One region of the Agrococcus chionoecetis genome, then DNA from elsewhere that is predicted to be linked to it. Evidence: predicted binding sites of a transcription regulator. Region 1 holds the regulator's gene; the other holds the start of a gene.

Region 1 (7,461 bases):
TGCAGCGTGCCGTCCTTCGTGACATCGGTGACGACGTAGCGGCTGCAGCCAGCCGCCTCCAGGCGGTCGAGCACGTGCCAGAGGTCGCCGCCATCCTGCGTCCATCCGCGTGCGGCGAGCGTCGTGCCGCGCACGTCGAGGCCGACGGCGATCTGGTCGCCGTATTCGGAGATGACCGATGCCGTCCACTCGGGGTTCTCGAGCGCGGCGGTGCCGAGGTTGATGCGCTTCACGCCCGTGGCGAGTGCGGCCTCCAGCGATGCCTCGTCGCGGATGCCGCCGGAGAGCTCGACCTGCACGTTGCCCTTGACCGCCTTGATCACCTTCTTGATGATGGCGCGGTTGTCGCCGCGACCGAACGCGGCGTCGAGGTCGACGAGGTGGATCCACTCGGCGCCCTGGCGCACCCAGTCCTCGGCCGCATCGATGGGCGAGCCGAAGGAGGTCTCCGTGCCCGCCTCGCCCTGCGTCAGCCGCACGGCCTTGCCGCCGGCGACATCGATGGCGGGCAGCAGCTGCAGCTTGGGCGACTGGTTGAAATCGGTCATGGTGAGGATGCCCTCTCGGGATGCTTGGCGGTGCGATCAGCCGGTTCGACCAGCCGGTGGAATGCTACTCGGCAGAGTCAGAGGCCGCGAACCCAGTTCGCCAGCAGGGCAATGCCCGCCTCCCCCGACTTCTCCGGGTGGAACTGCGTCGCGCTCAGCGGGCCGTTCTCGACCGCGGCGAGGAAGCGCTCCCCGTGCGTGGCCCAGGTGACGCGCGGCTGCCGGATGCGCGGGTGAGGGTCGATGCTCCACTCGGTCGCCGCGTAGGAGTGCACGAAGTAGAAGCGCTCGTCTCGGATGCCCGCGAAGAGCTCGGAGTCCTCCGGCGCCTCGACCTCTGCCCACCCCATGTGGGGCAGCACGTCGGCCTGCAGGCGGCGCACGGTGCCCGGCCACTCGTCGAGCGCGTCGGTGTGCACGCCGCCCTCCTCGCCCGCCGTGAAGAGCACCTGCATGCCCACGCAGATGCCGAGCACCGGTCGGCTGCCGGCCAGCCGACGACCGATGAGCTCACCACCGCGGATGGCCTGGATGCCGGCCATGCACGCAGCGATCGAGCCGACGCCGGGCACCACCAGGCCGTCGGCCTCCATGACCGTCGTGCGGTCAGCCGTCAGCGAGACGTTCGCGCCGGCGGCCTCCAGGGCCTTCGCCGCGGAGTGCACGTTGCCGAGGCCGTAGTCGAGCAGCGCGACGGTCGGGCGCGACGACCCCGTTGCCGAGCCGGGCATCAGAGAGCGCCCTTCGTGGACGGCACGCCCGTCACGCGCGGGTCGGGCTCGACGGCCATGCGCATGGCGCGGGCGAAGGCCTTGAACTCCGCCTCGGCGATGTGGTGCGGGTCGCGACCGGCGAGCACGTCCACGTGCGCCGTGATGCGCGCGTTGAGCGTGATCGCCTCGAAGACGTGGCGCACGAGCGAGCCGGTGAAGTGGCCGCCGATGCGGTGCAGCTCGAATCCGGCGGGCTCGCCGCCGTGCACGAGGAAGGGTCGGCCGGAGAGATCGACGACCGCGCGGGCGAGTGCCTCGTCGAGCGGCACGGTCGCGTCGCCGTAGCGGCGCACGCCCGCCTTGTCGCCGAGCGCGTCGCGCAGCGCGAGGCCGAGCGCGATCGCCGTGTCCTCCACCGTGTGGTGCGCATCGATGTCGGTGTCGCCCGTCGACTGCACGTCGAGATCGATGAGCGAGTGCTTCGAGAACGCCGTCAGCATGTGATCGAAGAACGGCACGGTGGTCGAGATCGACGAGCTGCCGGAGCCGTCGAGATCCAGCGAGAGCCGGATGGTCGACTCGCTCGTGGAGCGCTCGATCGTTGCGGTGCGGGCCATGGGTTCGATCCTATTCTGCGGTGAGCTCAGCCATGGCGGCGAGCAGCGCGGTGGTCTCGGCCGGCGTGCCGGCGGTGATGCGGAGCGTTCCGGGCAGGCCGACGTCGCGGACCAGGATGCCGCGGTCGAGCAGTGCCTGGAACGTCGCCTTCGGGTCGCGGATGCCGCCGACGAGCACGAAGTTGGAGTCGGACGGGTAGGGCGCGAGGCCCAGCGCGGTGAGCTCATCGACGATGCGATCGCGCTGCTGCCGCAGCGCGTCGACGCGTGCGAGCATCTCGCCGCTGTGCCGCAGCGCCGCGATCGCGGCCGCCTGCGTGATCGCCGACAGGTGGTAGGGCAGGCGCACCAGGCGGAGCGCATCGATGACCGCCGGATCCGCGGCGAGGTAGCCGACCCGGATGCCCGCGAAGGCGAACGCCTTGCTCATGGTGCGCGAGACCAGCAGGCGCGGGTAGCGCTCGAGGAGCGCCAGCGCCGTCTGGTCGCGATCGTGCGCGAACTCGGCGTAGGCCTCGTCGACCAGCACGATCCCGCGGGCGCTCGTGCACGCTGCCTCGATCACGTCCAGCCCGATCGCCGTGCCGGTCGGGTTGTTCGGCGAGCAGAGGAAGACCACGTCGGGATCGTGCTCCTCGATCGCGTCGCGCACGGCGCTCGGCGTGAGCGTGAAGTCGTCGGCGCGCGGCACCGGCACCCATGCCATGCCGACGCCCTGCGCCAGCAGCGGGTACATCGAGTAGGTGGGCGTGAACGACAGCAGCGAGCGGCCCGGGCCGCCGAAGGCCTGCAGCACGTGCTGCAGCACCTCGTTCGAGCCGTTGCCCGCCCAGATCTGCTCGGCAGTCAGGCCGCGGCCGAGGTAGTCGGCGAAGCCCTGGCGCAGCACGTCGAATTCGCGGTCGGGGTACCGGTTGGCCTCCGGCAGCGCACGAGCGATCTCCTGGACGATGTCGAGGGCCACTGCCTCCGGCACTCGGTAGGCGTTCTCGTTGACGTTGAGCCGCACGGGAACCTCGAGCTGCGGTGCGCCGTAGGGCGTCAGGCCGCGCAGGTCGGCGCGGATGGGCAGGTCGTCGAGACTCGTCACTGCACCAGCCTAGGACGCTGTCTGATCTCCTGCACGCGCGGGCAGCACGCCTGCGGTCTGGCGGTGTGCGGCGTCAGCTCGTGTAGTGGGTCGGGATGGCGAGCTGCTCGCCCGGCTGGATGGCGCCGCCGATGCCGTTGAGCATCTCGATCTCCGCGATCACGTCGCGCGGGTCGGCCTCGGGCGCGATGGCGTGCGCGATCTGCCACAGCGACTGGCCAGGCATGACGGTGACGTACTCGAAGTCGACGGAGCCGCTGGTCGAGGAGGCGACCGCCCCAGCGAGGGCGTCGCCCAGCACGCCGACGCCGGCGAGTGCGCCGGTGGCGATGACGGGGGCGGCGACGAGCAGCGCCAGCGCACGGCGACCGCGGACGGTCATGCGGAGCCGACTGCGAGCTGCGGGAGCGGCGGGCGTCGCGACGGGCGTCGCGGCGGGGATCCATGCGGTGGTGGCGATGGCAGTCATCGTTGCTCCTTCCGATTGGGATCCGCAGGCGATGCTCGGCCGGGAGCACCGCCTGCGAATCTCTGTTTCGAACCTATCTTCGATTCTTCGGATGCGTCAAGCCCTTTTGCGGGTTTTCTCCACGACACGCTCGAACATCCGTTTGATTCGAGCGCCCTGTCGGATACGCTTTCGAACCAGGAGCAGTCAATCCCAGGCCACCCACACGCCCGTCTCGGGCACCGGGCGGCACCGGAGCGACGGGAGCGGAGCGGTATGACGAGGCAGCTGACCGAGAAGCAGCAGGCCATCCTGCAGGTCATCCAGAAGGCGGTGCGCCAGCGCGGCTATCCGCCGAGCTACCGAGAGATCGGCGATGCGGTCGGGCTCTCCTCGCTCTCGAGCGTGACGCACCAGCTCGGGCAGCTCGAGCTCGCCGGCATGATCCGCCGCGACCCTGCGCGCCCGCGTGCGATCGAGGTGCTCGTGCCCGACGAGCTGGACCCGTCTGTGGGCAGCATGGAGCAGGCGACCTTCGTGCCGATGGTCGGCCGCATCGCAGCCGGCATCCCGATCACCGCCGAGGAGCAGATCGACGAGGTCTATCCGCTGCCGAAGGAGCTCGTCGGCGGCGGCGACCTCTTCATGCTCAAGGTGGTCGGCGACTCGATGATCGATGCTGCGATCTGCGACGGCGACTGGGTCGTGGTGCGACAGCAGCGCGATGCGGTCAACGGCGACATCGTGGCGGCGATGCTCGACGAGGAGGCCACGGTGAAGGTGTTCAAGCAGCGCGACGGCCACACCTGGCTGCTGCCCCGCAACTCCGCGTTCGAGCCGATCGTGGGTGACGAGGCCGAGGTGCTGGGCAAGGTCGTGGCGGTGCTGCGCTCCATCTGAGCCCCGAGACGACACGAGGCGCCGGACCGCTCACGCGGCTCGGCGCCTCCTGTCGTGGGACCGCGTGTCAGATGCGGAACTCGGCGAGCTGGTCGAGCACGGCGTCGGAGACCAGCGCATCGATGCGCGTGCCGGCCTCCTCGTAGCGCTCGCTCACGACGTCGAAGCGGTCGTGGAGCATGGCGATCACATCGCCGCGCTCGAAGGGCACCAGCAGCGACACCGGCACCTCTGGCCTCGGCAGCAGCTCGGCGATGCGCGCGAGGATCTCGTCCACGCCGGCGCCCGTGCGTGCCGAGGCGAAGATGGCGTCCGGCTGCAGTCCCCGCAGCACCAGTCGCTCGTCATCACCGATCAGGTCGGCCTTGTTGAACACCACGATCTCCGGGATGGTGCGCGCGCCCGTCTCCCCCAGCACATCGCGCACCGTGGCGATCTGCGAAGCGGGGTCGGGGTGGCTGGCATCGACGACGTGCACGATGAGCTCCGACTCGGCGACCTCCTCGAGCGTCGAGCGGAACGCCTCGACCAGCTGGTGCGGCAGGTTGCGCACGAAGCCGACCGTGTCGGCGATGGTGAACTCGCGCCCGTCCGGCGTGACCGCGCGGCGGACGGTGGCGTCGAGGGTCGCGAACAGCGCGTTCTCCACCAGCACGCCCGCACCGGTGATCCGGTTCAGCAGCGACGACTTGCCGGCGTTCGTGTAGCCCGCGATCGCCACGCCCGGCACCTCGAACCGGTCGCGGTTGGCGCGCTTCGCCTGGCGCGCGGGCGCGAAGCCCTTGATCTGCTTGCGCAGCCGTGCCATCCGCGTGTGGATGCGGCGACGGTCGAGCTCGATCTTCGTCTCACCCGGTCCGCGCGAGCCCATGCCTGCGCCCTGCCCGCCGACCTGACCACCGGCCTGGCGCGACATCGAGTCGCCCCAGCCGCGCAGTCGCGGCAGCAGGTACTCCAGCTGCGCGAGCTCGACCTGCGCCTTGCCCTCGCGGCTCTTGGCGTGCTGGCTGAAGATGTCGAGGATCACGGCGGTGCGGTCGATGACCTTCACCTTGACCCGGTCCTCCAGCGCACGTCGCTGGCTGGGCGAGAGCTCGCTGTCGGCCACCACCGTGTCGGCACCGAGCTCCTTCACCATCTCGGCCAGCGCATCCGCCTTGCCGCTGCCGACGTAGGTGGCCGGATCCGGGTTGGGCCTGCGCTGCAGCACGCCGTCGAGCACCTGCGCGCCGGCGGTCTCCGCCAGCGCGGCGAGCTCGCGCATCGAGTTCTCCGCGTCGGTGGCGCTGCCCGAGTAGACGCCCACGAGCACCACGTTCTCGAGGCGAAGCTCGCGGTACTCGACCTCGGTGATGTCCTCGAGCTCGGTGCGCAGTCCGTCGACGCGACGCAGCGCCGCACGCTCGTCGCGCTCGTACTGCGCGCCATCGCTGTCGCTCGATCCGTGGTCGGCCTGCAGCGCCTGCGCGCGCGCCGAGAGCACCTCGCCGTCGGCCGGCTGCGCCCACCGGAGGATGCGCTCCGTCGCGCGCCCTCCGCCCTCGGTGGTGTCCTGCGGTTCTGCCATGGTCTGTCCTTCGCTACTGTCGAGTCCGTGCCGGACCACTACTTCTCACCCGATCCCGTTGCGCCGAGATCGTTCCGGACGATCCTGGTGCCGATCGATGGCCGCGAGCGTGAGATGGTCACGGCGACCGGGGTGTTCTCCGGGGACCGACTCGATGTCGGCACCGAGGTGCTGCTGGATGCGGTTCCCGCGCCTCCCGAGACCGGGGAGCTGCTCGATCTCGGCTGCGGCTGGGGACCCATCGCCGCGACCCTCGCGACCCGTTCCCCGGCCGCGCATGTCTGGGCGGTCGACGTCAACGCCCGTGCGCTCTCGCTCGTGGAGCGGAATGCCGAGCTGCTCAGTCTATCGAACATCACCCCGGCGACTCCTGACCGGGTGCCGACCGACGTGCGGTTCGCGACGATCTGGTCGAATCCGCCCATCCGGATCGGCAAGCCGCAGCTGCACGAGTTGCTCGAGACCTGGATCCCGCGGCTCGAACCCGGCGGCACGGCGTGGCTCGTGGTGCAGAAGCACCTGGGCGCCGACTCGCTGCTGCGATGGCTGACGGAGCGCTTCGAGGGCTTCGATGTCGAGCGTGCCGACTCGAAGCGGACGTACCGGATCATCGCCGTCACGGCGCCTGACTGACTCCCCGGTCGATCTCCTCACCGCGGAAGACGAGCTCTGCGGGACCCGTGAGCCAGGCATGCCCGCGCTCATCGATCTCCACCTCGAGCCTGCCCCCTGGCACGTCGACGATCCAGCGATCCGCCGCGTCGCCCGACCAGTGCCGGGTCGCCAGCGCTGCGGCGACGGCTCCGGTGCCGCAGGAGAGCGTCTCGCCGGAGCCCCGCTCGTGGACGCGCATGCGGATGGCGCCGACGCCATCGGCGATGGAGCCCGGCACGACGAACTCGACGTTCGCCCCGTCGTCCGGCACCGGGTCGAGCACGGGTGCGCGGTGGAGGTCGAGCGCGGCGAGCTCCTCGGCGCTCGCCAGCGCGACCACGACGTGCGGATTGCCCGTCGACACGTCCAGGCCGGGGCGGGCGACATCGATGCCGTGGGCCGCGACCAGCCGGTCGCCGCCCAGCTCGTACGGACCGAGGTCCACGGCGAACAGCGGGCCCTGGCGGATGACACGCTTGAGGCCCGCGCGCGTGGCGACGTCCATCGCCTCGCCGTCGCCGAGCTCCACGAGGCCTGCCTCGAGCAGGAACCGCACGAACACACGGACGCCGTTGCCGCACATCTCGCTTGTGCTGCCGTCGGCGTTCCAGTAGTCCATCGCCCACGTGCCCGCGGGCGCGGCGTCGAGCGTCGGGTCGCCGCTGGCACCGGTGCGCACGGCTCGGATCACGCCGTCGCCCCCGATGCCGTAGCGGCGGTCGGCGAGCGCCCGCACCCGCTCGGCCGTGAGCGGCGCTGCGCCGTCGGGGTCGGCGACCAGCACGAAGTCGTTGCCGGTCCCGTGTCCCTTGGTGAATGCGCCTGTGCCGAGCGGTGTCATGCGCCCAGGCTATCGAGCGCTTTTCGCGCCATCGCCGTCGGATCCGTCGCGGGGGATGCCGGGTAGCGCTGGAACCAGGACAC
Region 2 (7,461 bases), 460 kb from region 1:
ACCGTGCTGCGCGCGGCCGCGTCGACGAGCACGAGGTGCGCCGGCGAGCCGATCTCGAGCGGGGCGTCGTACCCGGGCTCGCTGCCGATCGCGGCCGGCGCGGTCGACATCACCCGTGCGACATCGGCCCAGTCCAGCAGCCCGGTCTCCACGCAGGCCTGCTGCACCACGCTCAGCGCCGTCTCGAGTCCGACCATGCCGAAGGCGGCATCCGCGAACGCCGTCTGCTTGGCCTCCGGGGTGTGCGGGGCGTGGTCGGTCGCGACGATGTCGATCGTGCCGTCGGCGAGGGCCTCGCGCAGCGCCCGCACGTCGCGGTCGGCGCGCAGCGGCGGGTTGACCTTGAAGCGGCCGTCGTAGCCGCGCACGAGCTCCTCGGTGAGCAGCAGGTGGTGCGGCGTGACCTCTGCGGTGATTGCGATGCCGCGCGCCTTGGCGGCGCGCACGACCTCGACGGTCTCGACGGTCGACACGTGGCAGACATGCAGCCGCGCGCCCGTCGCCTCGGCGAGCATTGCGTCGCGCGCCACGATCGACGCCTCCGCGACCGACGGCCACCCGGTGAGGCCGAGCTCGGCCGCCAGCGGGCTCTCATGCATCACGGAGCCGCGGGTGAGCGCGGGATCCTGCGCGTGCTGCGCGATCACGGCGCCCAGCGACGCCGCATGCTCGAGCGCGCGGCGCATGAGCTCGGCGTCGGCGACGCAGTGGCCGTCGTCGCTGAAGACCGTGACCCGTGCCGCGCTGCCCGCGAGCATGCCCATGTCGGCCAGCCGCTCCCCCGCGAGCCCGACGCTCACGGCGCCGATCGGTCGCACGGTCGCGAGACCGGCCTCCAGGCCCAGTCGGTGCACCTGCTCGACCACAGCCTGCGTGTCCGCGACGGGCGTCGTGTTCGCCATCGCGAAGACGCACGTGTAGCCGCCGGCGGCTGCGGCGCGCACGCCGGTGGCGATGGTCTCCGCCTGCTCGCCGCCGGGCTGGCGCAGGTGCGTGTGCAGGTCGACCAGGCCGGGCAGCGCGATGAGGCCGGATGCATCCACGACCTCGGCGGCATCGCGATCAATGGCCGCGGGGTCGACGAAGGCGCCGTCGACGATCGCGAGGTCGCGCACCTCCCCGCCCAGGATCGAGGCGCCCGTCAGGAGCGTGGTTCGGGGCTGCGTCGTGGTCATCGTGAGCCTCCCTGGTCGGATGCCAGCAGCGAGTAGAGCACGGCCATGCGCACCGAGACGCCGGCGGTGACCTGCTCGAGCACGGTCGACGCGTCGCTGTCGGCGGCACGGCTCGAGAGCTCGAGGCCGCGGTTCATGGGGCCGGGGTGCATGATCTGCGTCTTCGGGATGCGCGCGAGGCGCTCGTCGGTGAGCGACCAGCCGGTGATGTACTCGGCCGCGCTCGGCGCGACCTTGCCCGCCTGCCGCTCGAGCTGCACGCGCAGCAGCATCAGGGCGTCCGGCTGCTCGGCGAGCACGCGATCGAGGCTGGTCTCGGCGCGCACGCCGAGCCGCTTGCCATCTGCAGCGGGGAGCGGCAGCAGCGAGGGCGGGCCGACGAGGGTCACCTCGGCGCCGAGCGCCGGCAGCAGCAGCGCGTTGGAGCGCGCGACGCGCGAGTGGGCGATGTCGCCGACGACGGCCACCCGCACCCCGTCGAGCCCTCTGCCTCGAGCGGCGTCGCCGTGGATCCGGCGGCGCAGCGCGAAGGCGTCGAGCAGCGCCTGCGTCGGATGCTCGTGCGTGCCGTCGCCGGCATTGACGACCGGGCGCCCGATCCAGTCGGCGAGCAGCGCCGGAGCGCCGGATGAGCCGGAGCGCACCACGACGCCGTCGACGCCCATGGCCGCGATCGTCAGGCCGGTGTCGCGCAGCGACTCGCCCTTCGATGCGCTCGAGCCCTTGCCCGAGACGTTGATGACGTCGGCCGAGAGCCACTTGCCGGCGATCTCGAACGACGAGCGCGTGCGGGTCGAGTCCTCGAAGAACAGGTTCACGACCGTGCGACCTCGCAGCGCCGGCAGCTTCTTCAGCTCGCGATCCTGGATCTGATGCATGTCCTCGGCGAGGTCGAGCAGCGCGATCGCCTCGTCGCGGGGCATGCCCGCGGTCAGCAGGTGCTTCATGCGGCGCCGCTCGCGGCCGAGGCGTCCTGGATCAGCACGGCATCCCGACCGTCGACCTCGTCGAGCAGGATCGAGACGTGCTCGCTGCGCGCGCTCGGCAGGTTCTTGCCCACGGAGTCGGCGCGGATCGGCAGCTCACGGTGGCCGCGGTCGACGAGCACCGCGAGCCGCACGGCACGCGGGCGGCCGAGATCCGAGAGCGCATCGAGCGCGGCCCGGATCGTGCGGCCGGAGTAGAGCACGTCGTCGACGAGGACGACGACACGATCGTCGATGCCGTCGGCGGGGATGTGCGTGGGGTGCGACGCGCGAGTCGGGCGCGCGCGCAGATCGTCGCGGTGCATCGTGATGTCGAGCGCGCCCGTGCGTGCGGCGAAGTCCTCGCCCGTGATCTCGCTCAGCCGATCGGCGAGCCGCGCCGCGAGATGCACGCCGCGCGTGGGGATGCCGAGCAGGATGAGATCGTCTGCGCCGTGATTCGCCTCGAGGATCTCGTGGGCGATGCGGGTGAGGGCCCTGGCGATCTCATCGGGGCCGAGCACGGTTCTCGCGGGCGCGTTCGTCACAGGCTCGTCGGCGGTGGGCCCGTTGGTGTTGGGCTCGTTGTTGGTGGGCGCTGTGCGCTGAGTCACTGCGACTCCCTTCTCCGCCTCACAGGACGGTCTCCGCCTCACAGGACGGGCTTCAAGGTTGTCTGATGGCTCCACTCTATCGCGCGACGTGCTCCGGTCGGAGCCCGATGCCGATGAAGCGGCCCATCACGTGCCGCAGCGCAGGCAGGTGCTGCAGCACGCGCAGCGGCACCGGCACCGGCACGCGCTCGCCCGGCTCGGCCAGTCGCGCGAGCACCGTCTCGAGACGACGCTGGAACGCCTGCGTCATGCGGGCCGGTCGTTCTCGACGACGCTGGATGCCGCGCAGCAGCGCCGGAGTCGGTCGCGCGCGGCGCAGGCGCGGGACGAGCGCGTTCGCGGCGGCGACCGCATCCTGGATCGCGAGGTTGATGCCCACGCCGCCGGCCGGCGACATCGCGTGCGCGGCGTCGCCGATCGCGAGGAGTCCGTCGCGATACCAGCGCTCGAGACGCTCGATGCGCACGTGCAGCACCCGCACCTCGTCGAGCCGCAGCGCCGACATCCGCTGCCGGAACACCGGAGCCAGCAGCCCGACCCTGCGCCGCATCGCCTCGAGAGAGGCCTCGTCGGCGCGCCAGGCATCCTTCCGCACGATGTGGGCGCACTGGTAGAAGTCGCCGCGTGGGATCGAGAGCACCGCGCCGTCGCCGGCCAGCAGGAACGGCAGCTGCTCGTCGGCGGCTCGCGGCAGGCGGAACCACAGCACATCGATCGCGCTCCTCGCTCCCACCGGCGTCAGGCCCGCTGCGGTGCGGAGCGCGGAGTCGCGCCCGTCGGCCAGCACCGTGAGCTTCGCCCGGATCTCGACCGGCCCATCGGGGCCCTCGGCGACGACGCCCGCGATGCGTTCGCCGTCATGCAGCAGTGCTGTGCCAGCGGTGCGCATGCGGAGCGAGAAGCCGGTGTGCTCGCCGCCGGCCTCGGCGAGCAGGTCGAGGAAGTCCCACTGCGGCATGAAGGCGACTGCTTTGCGCTCGGTCGGCAGCCGCGTGAAGTCCGCGAGCACGAGGTCGCGGCCCGAGAACGACAGCCTCACTCGCGGCAGATCCGCGTGCGGGCGCGCGAGGAAGCGATCCAGCAGGCCGAGCTCGTGCAGCACCTCCTGGGTCGAGGGGTGGATCGTGTCGCCGCGGAAGTCGTGCAGGAAGTCGCCGTGCTGCTCCAGCACGGTCACGCGCACCCCGCCGCGTGCCAGCAGCAGGCCGAGCATGAGCCCGGCCGGTCCCCCGCCCACGACGACGCAGTCGCGCTCGAGCCGCTCGAGCCGCTCGGTGCGCTCGGTGCGCTCGGTGCGCTCGACAGCCTCATGCATGCTCCTATGGTGCGCGCGTTCGCGCGAAGGCACGAGGGGTCAAAGGGTGAACGACTCGCGGTGCCGTGTCGCCGGCTGCCCCGAAGAGCCGAGCAGTGGCGCTCATCGCCGCATGACGATCCGTGCCCGAGGCAGGTGATCGCATGCCGCCAGCGCGCGTCCGCGGGTGCCTCGGACGTGCAGGCGATGCCCGACTGACGCCTCGACCAGGCTGGGGATCCGTCGACGATGCCGAGCGCCCGCGACTCGCGGAGCGGCATCCCGCGGGCTCCGGCCGCCCTGCGCCCGCACGTGGTGCGGTGCCGCCGCATCGTCTACCGACCGCTCGATGATCCGCTCGTACCGCGGCACTGGGCCGTTGCTCGCGGCGGTGATCGCGCCAGCGGTGGCCGGGGCGCGTGTCGTGCGTGCGTAGCGGTCTGGTGGTCGGAGTGCTGCGACGATGCGCCAGCTGCCGGGCTGGTCTCCTGCGCGTTCGACGTGGAGGCGGCCGGCGTGGATCTCGTGGTGGTGGTAGCTGCAGACGAGAATGCCGTTGTCGATGTCGGTGTCGCCGCCGTGCTGCCACCAGATGATGTGGTGGGCTTCGGTCCAGGCGACGGGCATGCCGCAGCCCTTGACGCGGCAGCCGCGGTCGCGGATGGCGAGCGCGCGGTGCTGGGCGCGACTGAAGAGGCGTTGGGTGCGGCCGAGCGCGAGCACGTGGCCGGTCTCGTCGACGACGCTGTGCTGCACCTGCGCGGAGCACAGCAGCCGGTCGACGGTCTCGATCGGGAGGAGGTCGCCGGTGTGCTCGATGCGGAGCGTGCGCTCGGGGTGCTCGGTGCCGAGCAGGTAGGCGGTGTAGGCGGCGATGTTGCCGTGGAAGACGAGCGTGGGCGGCTCGCCGCCAGCGGTGGGCGCGGTGCCGGAGGCGGCGTGCTGCCGCACCAGCGCCATGAACGCGTCGTGCCGCCGCTGCTCGCGCGTGCGGTCATCCACCACGCCACCGTCCGCGTCACCGTCGCCTTCGCCACTGCCTGCGGCGGGGTCGGTGCCCGGGTCGGTGTCGTGGAACGCGACCTGCACGCGGGGGCTGGAGTAGGCGTCCATGAACGCTTTCAGCGCGGAACCGTCTTCCGGCGGAGACAGTAGCGTGGTCTGCCAGATGCCGTCGGGGCGCTGGCGTTGCCGCACGCTGCGCATCGCCCGCAGCCGCTCGTCGGCAGGCAGTGCACCATCGGGGTCGAGCAGCGCCGCGTAGGCGCGCGCCTGCGTCACCAGCAGCTCCGGCACCAGCGGTCCGGTCGGGTCGGTCGCCACCTCCACCAGCTGCGCCTCGGCCCACGCCAGCTGCTCCAGATCGGCGCGCGGCGCCGCCGGCTCGAGCGTGCCGACGATCGCGCGCGCCTGCGCCACCGACACTGCGCCCTCGCCGAGCGCGCCCGCGACGTGGGGATAGCGAGCCGCGAGCTCGGCGCCAGTCAGGCTCACCGACGCAGTCGTGGCGGCGGCCAGCGCGAGCAGTCCTTGCGCGTCACCGGCGCGGACGCCGAACGCGTGCGCGACCGCTTCCTTTGCGCTGCGCTGCCCGAGCCGCCGACACAGCGCCTCCTCCGCGGGCCCGGTCGAGCGTGCCGCGACCTGCTCGACCACTCGCAGCTGCAGACCACCGACCACCCGCGACAGCTCGGCCGTGCGAGCCAGCAGCGCCGCGATCTCCTCGTGCGGTGCCCGCGACAGCGAGTCGGCGTCGGCGAGCGCGGCACGCGCGGCCTCGACCGCCACCCCCACCTGCTCGATGCTCGTCACCTTCGACTCCTGCCCGTCGCCGGGGAGCGCATGCACCCCGTCTACTCGAACGTTTGTTCGAACAGGCTATCTCGCACCGCCCACATCCCGCGGCTCCCCCGCAGCGGCTGTGGAGAAGTCGCTTCGAGCTCACAGGCTGCAGCGGGGCGCACCGGAGTCGGGCGCACCGGAGTCGGGCGCACCGGAGCAGGGCGCATCGGGTCGGCAGCGCTGGGGCCGGCCCCCACAAGTCAGCCTCGCTGCGCCGCGATCTTTCCGAGCACGCCGTTGATGAACGAGCCAGAGCGGTCTGTCGAGAGCTCATTGGCGAGGTGCACGGCCTCCGAGATGACGACGCTCACCGGAGCGGTCTCGTGCTCGAGCTCCCATGCGCCGACCCGCAGGATCGCGAGGTCGGTGCGCGGCATCCGATCGATGGGCCAGTGCTCGCTGGACGACGCGATGAGCTCGTCGAGCGCCTCGGTCTCGTCGGCGACCCCAGCCACGAGCTCGTGGGCGAAGGCGAACCAGCCGTGCGAGGCCCAGCCGAGCCTGTCTGCAGTGTCGCGCAGCACCGTCGTCGGCGCCTCACCGCGCGCATTCGCCGAGTACAGCACCTCGACGGCGTGCTTGCGAGCCTTGCGGCGCGACGGATAGGACTCGGTCGCGGGGTTCGTCGCCGACACGTCAGTCGTTGATCCGGCCGAGGTAGCTGCCGTCGCGCGTGTCGACCTTGACGCGGGTGCCCTGCTCGACGAACAGCGGCACCTGGATCTCGGCGCCCGTCTCGACCGTGGCCGACTTCGTGCCGGCGCTCGAGCGGTCGCCCTGCAGGCCGGGCTCGGTGTAGGTGATCTCGAGCACGACGGATGCGGGCAGCTCGACCTGCAGCGCCTCGCCCTCGTGCATCGAGATGGTCGCGGTGCCGTTCTCGAGCAGGAACTTGGCGCCGTCGCCGACGGTCTCGGCCGGGATCGGCAGCTGCTCGTACGTGTCGTTGTCCATGAACACGAAGTCGGTGCCGTCGTTGTAGAGGAACTGGTAGTCGCGACGGTCGACTGTTGCGAACTCCATCTTCTGGCCTGCGTTGAAGGTCTTGTCGACCGTCTTCTGGCTGCGCGCGTTGCGCAGCTTGGTGCGCACGAATGCACCGCCCTTGCCGGGCTTGACGTGCTGGAACTCGATGACGGTCCAGAGCTGACCGTCGAGGTTGAGCACCGCGCCGTTCTTGATGTCGTTCGTGGTTGCCATGCCGAGATCCATTCCGTCGATTGATGACCCTGGCAGGGGCCGACAGACGAGTGTACCTGGCGCGCGAGGGCTCGTAGAGTTGCCCCGTGCAGGATCTCACCGACGCGCAGCACTCCGACGGCCATCGTGTCTCGCACGCGGACGCATCCGCGGTCAATCGAGCGAACTGGGATGACCGGGTGCCCATCCACGCCCGGCACTACGACGGGCTGCGCATCCTGCCGGGAAACCCGAGCGCACTCACCGACGTCGTGCGGCGCGATCTGCCGGTGATCGCGCGGCTGCTGGGCGCCGCCGCCGACGATCCGCGTCCGCTCGCGGGACGGTCGCTGGCGCACCTGCAGTGCCACATCGGCACCGACACCGTCTCG

Evidence for each region. The regulator LexA, encoded in region 1, represses DNA repair genes until DNA is damaged. The targets are predictions, from matches to a motif close to TCGAACANNTGTTCGA.
Region 2: the regulator LexA is predicted to act here: its motif matches at 5,906-5,921, upstream of ABG090_RS06205 (DUF222 domain-containing protein).

The regions. Positions count from the first base shown of each region.
Region 1 covers NZ_CP156989.1:1,745,618-1,753,078, forward strand. Annotated here, with positions in the region: gene priA (bifunctional 1-(5-phosphoribosyl)-5-((5-phosphoribosylamino)methylideneamino)imidazole-4-carboxamide isomerase/phosphoribosylanthranilate isomerase PriA) at 1-548, opposite strand, end outside; gene hisH (imidazole glycerol phosphate synthase subunit HisH) at 626-1,279, opposite strand; gene hisB (imidazoleglycerol-phosphate dehydratase HisB) at 1,279-1,878, opposite strand; gene ABG090_RS08445 (histidinol-phosphate transaminase) at 1,889-2,968, opposite strand; gene ABG090_RS08450 (hypothetical protein) at 3,042-3,437, opposite strand; gene lexA (transcriptional repressor LexA) at 3,693-4,316, shown strand; gene hflX (GTPase HflX) at 4,384-5,883, opposite strand; gene ABG090_RS08465 (methyltransferase) at 5,911-6,516, shown strand; gene dapF (diaminopimelate epimerase) at 6,500-7,378, opposite strand; gene miaA (tRNA (adenosine(37)-N6)-dimethylallyltransferase MiaA) at 7,375-7,461, opposite strand, start outside.
Region 2 covers NZ_CP156989.1:1,284,014-1,291,474, reverse strand. Annotated here, with positions in the region: gene ABG090_RS06225 (dihydroorotase) at 1-1,175, opposite strand, end outside; gene ABG090_RS06220 (aspartate carbamoyltransferase catalytic subunit) at 1,172-2,122, opposite strand; gene pyrR (bifunctional pyr operon transcriptional regulator/uracil phosphoribosyltransferase PyrR) at 2,119-2,688, opposite strand; gene ABG090_RS06210 (FAD-dependent oxidoreductase) at 2,831-4,069, opposite strand; gene ABG090_RS06205 (DUF222 domain-containing protein) at 4,172-5,896, opposite strand; gene nusB (transcription antitermination factor NusB) at 6,091-6,525, opposite strand; gene efp (elongation factor P) at 6,527-7,090, opposite strand; gene ABG090_RS06190 (class I SAM-dependent methyltransferase) at 7,177-7,461, shown strand, end outside.